Regions from separate parts of the Arthrobacter sp. NPDC056886 genome, predicted to be linked through region 1. Evidence: riboswitches for the same ligand, from Rfam matches in the RefSeq annotation. Region 1 holds a riboswitch; each other region holds the start of a gene.

Evidence for each region. A riboswitch is a leader RNA that binds a small molecule or an ion and turns the genes downstream of it on or off. The one in region 1 is predicted to bind cyclic di-AMP.
Region 2: linked by a shared signal. The riboswitch ahead of ACFRJ8_RS16195 (hypothetical protein) and the one ahead of ACFRJ8_RS18505 (NlpC/P60 family protein) in region 1 are both predicted to bind cyclic di-AMP.
Region 3: linked by a shared signal. The riboswitch ahead of ACFRJ8_RS03740 (hypothetical protein) and the one ahead of ACFRJ8_RS18505 (NlpC/P60 family protein) in region 1 are both predicted to bind cyclic di-AMP.

What each region holds. Positions count from the first base shown of each region.
Region 1 is NZ_JBHUBT010000011.1:49,000-52,267, reverse strand. It holds gene ACFRJ8_RS18515 (metal-dependent transcriptional regulator) at 1-101, shown strand, start outside; cyclic di-AMP (ydaO/yuaA leader) riboswitch at 252-464, shown strand; gene ACFRJ8_RS18510 (M23 family metallopeptidase) at 469-1,290, shown strand; cyclic di-AMP (ydaO/yuaA leader) riboswitch at 1,413-1,596, shown strand; gene ACFRJ8_RS18505 (NlpC/P60 family protein) at 1,892-2,650, shown strand; gene ACFRJ8_RS18500 (HNH endonuclease) at 2,871-3,268, shown strand, end outside.
Region 2 is NZ_JBHUBT010000009.1:82,084-85,351, forward strand. It holds gene ACFRJ8_RS16190 (ATP-binding protein) at 1-933, shown strand, start outside; cyclic di-AMP (ydaO/yuaA leader) riboswitch at 1,078-1,263, shown strand; gene ACFRJ8_RS16195 (hypothetical protein) at 1,268-2,080, shown strand; gene ACFRJ8_RS16200 (glycosyltransferase) at 2,244-3,268, shown strand, end outside.
Region 3 is NZ_JBHUBT010000002.1:134,938-138,205, reverse strand. It holds gene ACFRJ8_RS03750 (cation:proton antiporter) at 1-958, opposite strand, end outside; gene ACFRJ8_RS03745 (hypothetical protein) at 955-1,233, opposite strand; cyclic di-AMP (ydaO/yuaA leader) riboswitch at 1,437-1,607, shown strand; gene ACFRJ8_RS03740 (hypothetical protein) at 1,612-2,310, shown strand; gene ACFRJ8_RS03735 (sensor histidine kinase) at 2,408-3,268, opposite strand, start outside.

The DNA.
Region 1 (3,268 bases):
AGCGGGTGGGGGAGTACATCTCGGTCCGCGTCCCCGATATCGAGGGCGCCTTGGAGCTCCCGCCCGAGGTTGCCGCGCACGTCTTCGTAACAGTGGCCTGACCAGCCACAACTCGTTGGTCATGGGACGACCCATGAGTTCTGCACAATTGCGGTTACGGATTTATTACCGGGCGGCTTAATCGCCTATAGTTAGTGGCCAGTACCGATACCAAAGCGTTACCTGATCCGAAGCCGAGCCCTGCCAGCGGATCAGTCGCGGAACCATCTCCTGGCAGGGGCGGGGGAACCACTTTCGGCTGCTGCTTCAGCAGCCTTGGGGTGAAGTCCGTCAGCGGCAAGCAGCTTCCACCGAAGTATCCCTGGGATGCCCCTGTGCCTGGCTGCTTGCAACGGCGGACCGGGTCTTTGATCTCTCTGACCCGAATCCGACAGCTAACTTCGCAGGCTATCCAGAGAGGAACCCTTCTTGACCACCCAGACCGCCAGGGGCCGTCGCCGCGCGACCGGTCCCGCTCCGGAGCCGCGTCCCGTCGTCGAGCATATGGCCGACCGCCCGCGCGACGCGCACCGCGATGAACGGCGTCGCCGGCGCAGTCCGTTCCGCCAGGTAACGGAGTTTGCCTCGGCCAGCGGGGTCGGCCAGAAGGCCGGGATCGCCCTGGCCGCAACTGGTCTGGTTCTTACCGTGACGGTCCCCGTCACGAGCCCGGTGATGGCCTCCAATACCGCCGGATCCGGCGCTCTGTCCGCTGCCGTGCAGCCGGATGTCACGGCCGCCGCGGCCGCAAAGGTCGACTTCAGCCGCACCGCCGTCACCACCAAGGGCGACCCCGATGGGAAGCTCAAGCAGCTGCTCAGCGCCCAGTCTGTGGGAAGTATCACCCGCGCGGCTTCGGCCGGCACCCTTGGCGCGCCGCTGGATCATCTGGTCACAGCCTCGCCCTACGGCTACCGTGTCAGCCCAATCACCGGAGGCGCGGGGGAGTTCCACCGCGGCCAGGATTTCGCTGCCCAGTGCGGCACGGCGGTCCATGCAGCGGCCAGCGGCACCGTGACCTTCAACGGATGGCATCCCTTTGGCGGTGGAAACCGGGTGGTCATTGACCACGGTAATGGCCTTGAGACCACGTACAACCACCTGTCCTCGGCCTCGGTCAAAGTTGGCCAGAAGGTATCGCGCGGTGACGTCATCGCGATGAGCGGGACCACCGGCGCCTCCACGGGCTGCCACCTCCACTTTGAAGTGATGGTCAACGGCGACGTCGTTGACCCCCTCGGCTGGCTCTAAATAGACGATGGGCCGCTCTCAAGTGCTTGTGACACGCCGTGATCTGAATGTGACATTGGGCCCGGACTCCTGTAGGGTTTGAAGCACGCCAACTTTTCCGAAGTTGGCGCTCTTGAGTGGATTGCCTAGCTCTGCCACCGCTCAAGGTCCGTTCGCATTACATCGTCTGGCAGGGGCGGGGGAACCAATTTTGGCCTTCGAAAGAAGGCCTTGGGGTTAAGTCGCAAAGCTTCCCAGGAAGCAGCGCGGCCGGGTGACTCCCATCCGAATCCGACAGCTCACCTCGTAGGCATTGGGAGAGGCTACTTTCGTGTCTTCACGCCACAATTTTGCGCGCATGCGCACCGGCGAGGCTCTTTCGAGCCCGCTGGAATCCACATCACGTGCCGCCCTTGCCGGCGCCCGGATGGGATCACGTTCCGCAGGCTCAATCTCTACCGAGTCCGGACAGCATGCAGTTTCCGCTTTTGGCGCGTCTTCGCAGTACACCCTTCGCTAAGTAACCCATTTCGGGGCGATCCGGCGTACCCCCAAGATGCCGGAGCGTCCTCAAACCGTGCCCGAAAGCGCGCGGTCCAAGGATCACGAAAGAGAGAACTTAATGACTACTCGTGCAACCGTTGCACGGCACCGCGCCGAGGTCACCAAGACCAACTCGCTGGCTGTTATTGCCAAGGCTGTCGGCGACAACGCCGGCGGCATGGGCCGTCAGGCCGCGGTCATCGCCGCAGCCTCCGGTCTGGTTCTGACCAGCGGAATCGCAGCCAACGCTGCTGAGACCAATGTTCAGCGCGAATCCACCTCCGCTTCGGCCCTGGAAGTCCAGTCCGCCGCTCCGGCCACCATCTCGGCCGCGTCCACCATCGCGATCTCCTACGAGAAGCCCGCTGTGACCACGTCGCCGGCTCCCGTCGTCGAGGCTCCCAAGCCCGTCGTGAAGGTCCAGGATTCCACGGCCACCCGCGCCGGTGGCACCGAGGCTGCCGTCAGCGGCGGCGTCGCAGCCCAGGCCCCCGCCGGCATCGGAAGCGGCTCCGGCGCGACCATCGCCGCCGCTGCCTACGCACAGATCGGCGTGGCGCAGGACTGCACCGCCCTCGCCACCAACGCCCTGGCCGCGGCCGGCATCCACTACCACGGCTGGCCGGCAGGCTACCTGTCCCTCGGCCGCACCGTGAGCGCCGGCGAGGCACGCCCGGGCGACCTCGCCTACTACCAGAACGGTGGCGTGGGCATGGCTCACATCGCGGTCTACGTCGGCAACGGCATGGCAGTCCACGGCGGCTGGAACGGCGGCACCACCGCGCTGTATAGCGTAAACGTCGGCTCCGGCCCGGTCTTCATCCGCGTCGGCGGCTAAGCAAGACCTCCAGCACCTTCGAAAGACCCCCGCCTGTCGGCGGGGGTCTTTTGCGTTCCCGTGCAGTGAACTTTCCGCGCTGAGGACATCGCCGATGAAAAAATATTCGGTGATCCGGCACCCGAGTGTTTACTCTTGTGTAATCGATCCATAGCCCGACCATGCAGAGGGCAGCCGGCCCTCGTGCCGCTGGCGGGTGCGGCCGTGAAGAGGTATGCGGATGCGCACTCTCGTTCTGAATGCTGGATATGAACCCCTGGCGGTCATCACCTTCCGCCGGGCGCTCGTCCTTGTCCTTACCGGGAAGGCCAGCGTGGTGGCCGAAGGGGACGACCCTGTCGTCGGCCCCCAGGACATTCTGGGCCGCCCGTCCGTGATCCTGCTGAACCGCTACATCCGGCCGAGATACAACACCATGACAGCGGTGAGCCGCCGCGGTGTGCTCCGCCGCGATGCCCACCGCTGCGCCTACTGCGGCAAGGCTGCCCACACCATCGACCACGTCCAGCCAAAGTCCCGGGGCGGAGCCGATTCCTGGGAGAACCTGGTGGCGGCGTGCCTGCGGTGCAACAACGCCAAGAGCGATCACACGCCGGCGGAGATGGGCTGGAAGCTCGG
Region 2 (3,268 bases), on a different contig from region 1:
GCCCATCGCGGAACAGAAGTGGGCAGCGTGGGCTATGCGCTGAACAAGATGCTGGACAACGTCTCCAGTGCCCTCGAGGCCCGGCAGGAGAGCGAGATGAAAGTGCGGCAGTTCGTCGCCGACGCGTCCCACGAACTGCGCACCCCGCTTACAGCCATCCGCGGCTACACGGAGCTGATGCGGATGACCGAGCATTTCACCCCCGACGGCGCGAGATCCCTCGCCCGAGTGCAAAGCCAGTCCGAGCGGATGACCACGTTGGTGGAGGACCTGTTGCTGCTGGCGCGCCTGGACGAGGGGCAGCCGCTCAAGATCTCCGACGTCGATCTCACGCAGCTGGCCATCGAGACGGTGAGCGACGAGAAAGTCATGGCACCGGACCGCATCTGGCAGTTGGAACTTCCGGAGGAGCCCGTGGTGGTGCGCGGTGACGCGACCCAGCTGCACCAGGTCCTCGCCAACCTCCTGTCCAATGCACGCAAACACACGGCTCCCGGGACCAAGGTGGTCACAGGCGTCATGCGTTCGGCGGACGGCAGCGCCGTGGTCACCGTGACGGACAACGGCAACGGCATCGCTCCGGAATTCGTCGGCAAGGTCTTCGCCCGCTTCGCCCGGGCCGACGCGGCGCGCACTAATCCCGCAGCCAACGCCGCAGCTAACTCAACCGTCGTAACGGCGGGGGCCCGGTCCGGGGCCGCCGCACGCTCGGTTTCCGGCGCGGATTCCCGTGCTGCTTCCGGCAGCCCGGCCGCCAGCAGCCGGGGTTCGGGCACGGCCACTGCAGCGCCGACCTCCGAGGGCACGAGCGGGTTGGGTCTGTCCATTGTCCAGTCCATCGTGGACGCCCACGGAGGGACCGTCGAAGTCACCTCCCGGCCGGGCCGCACGGAGTTCGCCGTGCGGCTGCCCGCGGCGCCGCCGTCGGCGTAGCCAGCCACACGAACCGCACGTCGGTATCCCCCGGGTATCCGGCGCAAGCCGACACCCCGCCGCTGTGACTCCTGTTACCAAAATGTGACTTAAGCGTTTGGGTCCTGTAGCGTCTTAGGAGTGCGCTGCCATTGGTGCCGCATATCCGGATGGACGCCAAACTCTGCCGCTTCCCGGATTCCGCTAGAGCAGGCAGAGGCGGGGGACCCAGAGTTCCCGGGCATTCTGCATTTCATGCGCCCTCGGGGTGAAGCCGACACGTGATGTTCCGTGCGGCCGGATGACCTCATCCGAACCCGACAGCTAACTTCGCCGGCGTTGAGAGGCCATCATCATGACTGAATTCCAGGTACAGCCGCGCCCTGACGGCGATTCCCCTTCCAGCTCCACCAAGTCGCGCCACCGCGCCGAACCGGCCACGCAGGCATCCGCCCTGTCCAGGCTGGCCACCGGGCTCGGCATCACCGGCCGCCGCGCCGCCGTCATCACCGCCGCCTGCGCCATGCTGGTGGGGGGCGGCGCTGCCGCCCAGGCGGCAGAACCGGGCGCCCACACGACGAAGGTTGGCAGCCAAACGGCCACTAGCGCCGACCCGCTGGCCAAGCTCAACTTCGAACGGGTCGAGATCGTTGCGCCCACTATTCAAGCGGACCACAGCGTGGCAGCCAAGGCCCCGGCGGCTAAGCCCGCCAAAGCAACCGCCCCGGCTGCAGCGGCTCCCGCCAAGACCCCGGCTCATGCGGCCGCTCCCGCCAAGGCTCCCGCACCCGCCAAGGCCCCGGTTCGCGCAGCCGTACCCGCCAAGGCCCCCGCTCCCGCCAAGGCCCCGGTCGCCATCGACGATCCCGCCGGCGCCCAGGCCTACGCCGCGGCCCAGCTGGGCCGCTATGGCTGGGCACCTAACCAGATGCAGTGCCTGCATAAGCTCTGGACCAAGGAATCGGACTGGAAGACGACTGCCACCAACGCCAGCAGCGGCGCCTACGGCGTGGTCCAGTCCCTGCCCGCCTCGAAGATGGCGAGCGCAGGCGCCGATTACAGGACCAACTACCGGACCCAGATCAACTGGGGCCTGAACTACGTCAAGGAACGCTACGGCTCCCCCTGCGGCGCACTGAACTTCCACTACGCGCACAACTGGTACTAAACCGGCACTAGCCGGCCCACCAAGGGAGGCCCCGGATCCACATGGATCCGGGGCCTCCCTTTTTGCGTCTCCCCGGCCGGACCTGCCGCACTGGCCGGACTTCCACAGCACCCGCACAGCCTGACCATAAAGCCCACATATGGGCCGCCGGGAAAGTTGAGCCATGACATCCACAGACCAGGCCACAGGAACCCTGCCCCGCTCCACGGCGACGCCGGCCGGCCCGGCGGCACCGGCTGCACGGTCGGGGCTCGCCCTGACCGACGCGCCCGTCCCGGCCCCGTCGGCCGGGCCACTTGCCGGACCCGGCGGCCGGCGCTCAGCCATTGACACGCGTACCAGCACACCCGTGCTGGACATCACCATTCCGGTCTTCAACGAAGAACGGGATCTCGAAGCCTGCCTGCGCCGGCTCCATGCGTACCTTCTCGGCGCCTTCCCGCACTCCTTCCGAATCACTGTGGCGGACAACGCCAGCACCGACGGAACGCTCAAGGCGGCGGAACGCGTAGCCCGCGAGCTGCGCGAAGTGAAGGTGGTCCATATGGCCGAAAAAGGCCGCGGAAACGCGCTTCGCAAAGTGTGGCTTGCCTCGCCGTCGCCGGTCCTGGCGTACATGGACGTGGATCTGTCCACTGATCTGGCCGCCCTCGGGCCGCTCCTCGCGCCGCTCATTTCGGGGCACTCCGACCTAGCTATCGGGACGCGGCTAACCCGCAACTCGCGCGTGGTCCGCGGACCCAAGCGCGAATTCATCTCGCGCAGCTACAACTTGCTGCTGCAGTCCCTTATGGGCGCCCACTTCAGCGATGCGCAGTGCGGTTTCAAGGCGATCCGGGCGGACGTGGCACGGCAGCTGCTCCCCCACACGCTGGACAACGCCTGGTTCTTCGACACCGAGCTGCTGGTCTTGGCAGAAAAGTGCGGCCTGCGCGTCCACGAAGTCCCGGTGGACTGGACCGACGACCCCGATTCCAGCGTGGACATCGTCCAGACTGCCCTCGCCGATTTGCGCGGAATGGCCCGGTTGAGCCGGGACCTGGTTTCGGGCCGGGTCCCGGTGCCCGAACTGCGCGCCGCCCTGGCCCGCGGACCGCTGCCAGCCGCCTCAAGGACCCAGGAACAAAGCTCCGGCGGAAGCCTCTTCGGGCAGCTCGTACGCTTCGGCAGCATCGGCGTCGCCTCCAC
Region 3 (3,268 bases), on a different contig from region 1:
GGGGCAGCGGAAGCCCCAGGAAGGCCAGGCCGGCGTGCGTCAGCAGGGTCCCGGCTCCGAGGGCCAGTCCGAGGGCGATCATGTCCGGATGCCCCGCCAAGTCCTTGAGCGTTAGTGATGCACCAAGCCACACGAAGAACACTGGCCCCAGGAAACCGTCGCTGAGGGCGAACAGTTGCCGGGCCAGCCGCCTCGGTTCGCCGACGGCAGCCACCACAAGGCCGAGGGAAAAGCCTGCCAACATCACGGACACGTTGCTCCACGTCGCGACTGCGGCCAGGGCGAAGAGGACGACCAGCTGGATCCGCAGCTCGAGGGCAAACTTGCGGCTTTCCGAAAGTCGGTGCATGCGCCCGTTGATTCCCCTTCGATCGAGCCAGCGCAGGACGAAATAGAGCACCACCGCGCAGCCGGTCACCGTGAGCACGCCCAGCGCCGCGCGGCCTGCGTGCGGCGGGTCCACGAGGACCGGCAACGCCACAATGCAGGCTATGTCCGCGATGGCCACCTGCGCGGTCATGGCGATGACATGGGGTCCGCCGAGCCGCAGCGAATCGATGATCGGAAGAACCAAGGCGGCCGACGATGACGCCAGCAGCACTGCGTAGAGGGGAGCATGTCCAGTCCCGAAGAGCAGGCCGATGCCGGTTCCGACCGCCACCGCTGCCGCTGCGGCCGCAATAGCCCGGCGAGAGCCGTGGCCGAGGGCGGAGCGGATCTGGGGATCCCTCACGGGAACGTGGGTCCCGGCCACAAACATCATCAGCGCGAACCCGATGTTGGCCAGCAGAATAAACGTCGGGTCCGCAGGGTCCACCAAGCCCAGCCCTGAGCGTCCGATCGCGATGCCGGCCAGCAGTTCGCCCAGAACCACTGGCAACCGCCAGCGCACCGGCAGCGCCAGCAGGGGGCCGGCCAGGGCGACGACGGCGATCAGCGCCAGGGAGAGGAATGTCACGGCTCGCCGCCGCGGGCCGGTACCGGGCCTGACCGCCGCTCCACCACCGCGTAGGCCTTCCCGTCCAGGAAGGCCCAGTCATTGACAACCATGTACCCGAGGGCGTCCACCCGATCATTGAGGACGTGCTCGTCGAAGCCGCCGTCGCGCGGTTCCGCGTCCCACGTGGTCACGTGAACGTCCCGGCCGTCCAGGATCAGCAGCTCGGTGTTGACGTCGAAATCCGCGTGGGGCTGATTACTCAGCTGGCAGATGGCGACACAGTGGCTGTTCATTTCGGGCCTCCGCTCCGGCGTGGTGCTGATGGCATCATCCTACGTTCGGATGCGGCGCCGCCCCATGGGCAATGAGGGACCGTAGTGTGGCCGCCGTTACCTGAATGTGACATTTGCATGCGGTTCGCGTTACGGTGGATAGGCGCCTGTTGTCTCCGATACGGGCGCTCCCCAGCCGATTGCCTAACTCTGCCGCGGCCCGGGGATAACTCGCATCAACTACCGGCAGAGACGGGGAAACCACATTTGGCCTGCTGATTACGCAGGTCTTGGGGTGAAGCCGCACAGTGCCCGCAGCGACGGGCCCGGGAGTGCGGCCGGGTGACTCCCATCCGAATCCGACAGCTCACCTCGCAGGCACTGGGAGAGGCTACACTCATGTCTTCAATCAATACTTTTGCGCGCCATGCCGCCGTCCTCGCCGCCGCATCCGGCCTGGTCCTCACCAGCGGAATGGCAGCCAACGCAGCCGTAACACCTGCGCAGCGCGACTCCGCTCCGGCGTCCAAAGTTGACGTCAACGCACTGGTCAGTGCTCCCGTCAACGCCGATTCAAGCGTCAAGATCAGCTTTGACCGCCCGGCGGTAGCTACGGTCGCAGCACCGGTGATCGAAAAGCCCGTTGCCGCGGCGCCGGCTCCCGCCGCGGCCCCCGCCGTTGCCCGTGCTGCTGCGCCTGCAGCAGCACCGGCCGCTGCACCCAAGGCAACCATCAAGGTGCAGTCCGCTCCGGCAGCGCCTGCCGCGGCACCCGCTGCCGCCGGACGCAACGCCATCATGCTCTCGGCCGCGTACAGCCAGGTGGGCATCACCCAGGACTGCACCGCCATGGTGGAAAAGGCCCTTGGCGCCGCGGGCAAGCCTGTCGGTGACATCGGTCCCCGGGCCTTCCTTGGCCTCGGAACCATCGTTGCAGCCCCGAAGCCCGGCGACATGGTGGTCCAGTCCGGTCACGTTGGCATCTACGCCGGCAACGGCCAGGTGGTCAGTGGCGGCATGAACGGTAAGAACCAGACGATGGTCCACCCGCTGTCCTGGCTCACCGCGACCGGCGGCGTGACCTTCGTCCGCGCCTAAGCCGCACTGCCCCTTCCAGGGCCAGACAGTCCGGAAAGACCGGCGATCGATTCCCTTGGGGGCAATCGATCGCCGGTCTTTTCTGTGCATATGGTTCTCAGGGGTTTCCGTGCCCGGCCAGCGGAAGCGTGAATTTCATGACCGTGCCCTCGGCACCCGTCGCGGCCACCTCGACGGTGCCCCCGGCAGCGACGGCGATCTCCCGCACCAAGGCCAGGCCGATCCCAAAGCTCCGCTGTCCCTGTAAAGCGTCAGTGCTGGCGGTCCGCACGAAGCGATCAAAGATTCGGGCCTGATCGACGCCGGTGATGCCGGTCCCCGTGTCCGCCACGGTGATGACGGCGCGGCTCTGCTCGATCGACGTCGTGATGGACACCTGGCCGCCCTCAGGCGTGTGGGCAAGGGCGTTGTCCGCCAGTGCAAGTACGGCACGGCTCAGTGCATTCTTCTCGATCCGGGCCAGCGGCCGGGCATCGGCCACGAAATTCAGGCGCACCTTACGCTGGTCCGCGACCTGCTGGAGGCTGCCTGCGACGCTGGCGGCAGCGTCGGCAAGGTCGGCAGGCGGTGCGGAGCGGTCCGGGGCTTCCGCGGTTGCTGCGAGGAGCAGTTCGTTGACAATCCCGGTCAGCGTTGCTGCGTCCTCCCGGATACTGGCAAGGTCTTGGCCTTGCCTGGAGCCGGGCACGGTGTTGCGCTGGGCAAGCTGGATCCTGGTGTCCAGGATGGTCAAGGGTGTGCGCAATTCGTGGCTCGCGTCCTGGACGAAGCGCCGTTGCCTGGCCAGAGCATCACCGAGGGGGCGGATGGCGCTGCGCGCACTGAGCCACCCGACGATGCCTGCGAGCAAGATTCCCGCCACCCCGGCGATGACCATGGCTTCGAGGACATCTCTGGAATCCAAGTATGCGTAGGCCGTCCCGGCCGCCGCGGAGCCTGGCATTTCGGGATGGGCCAG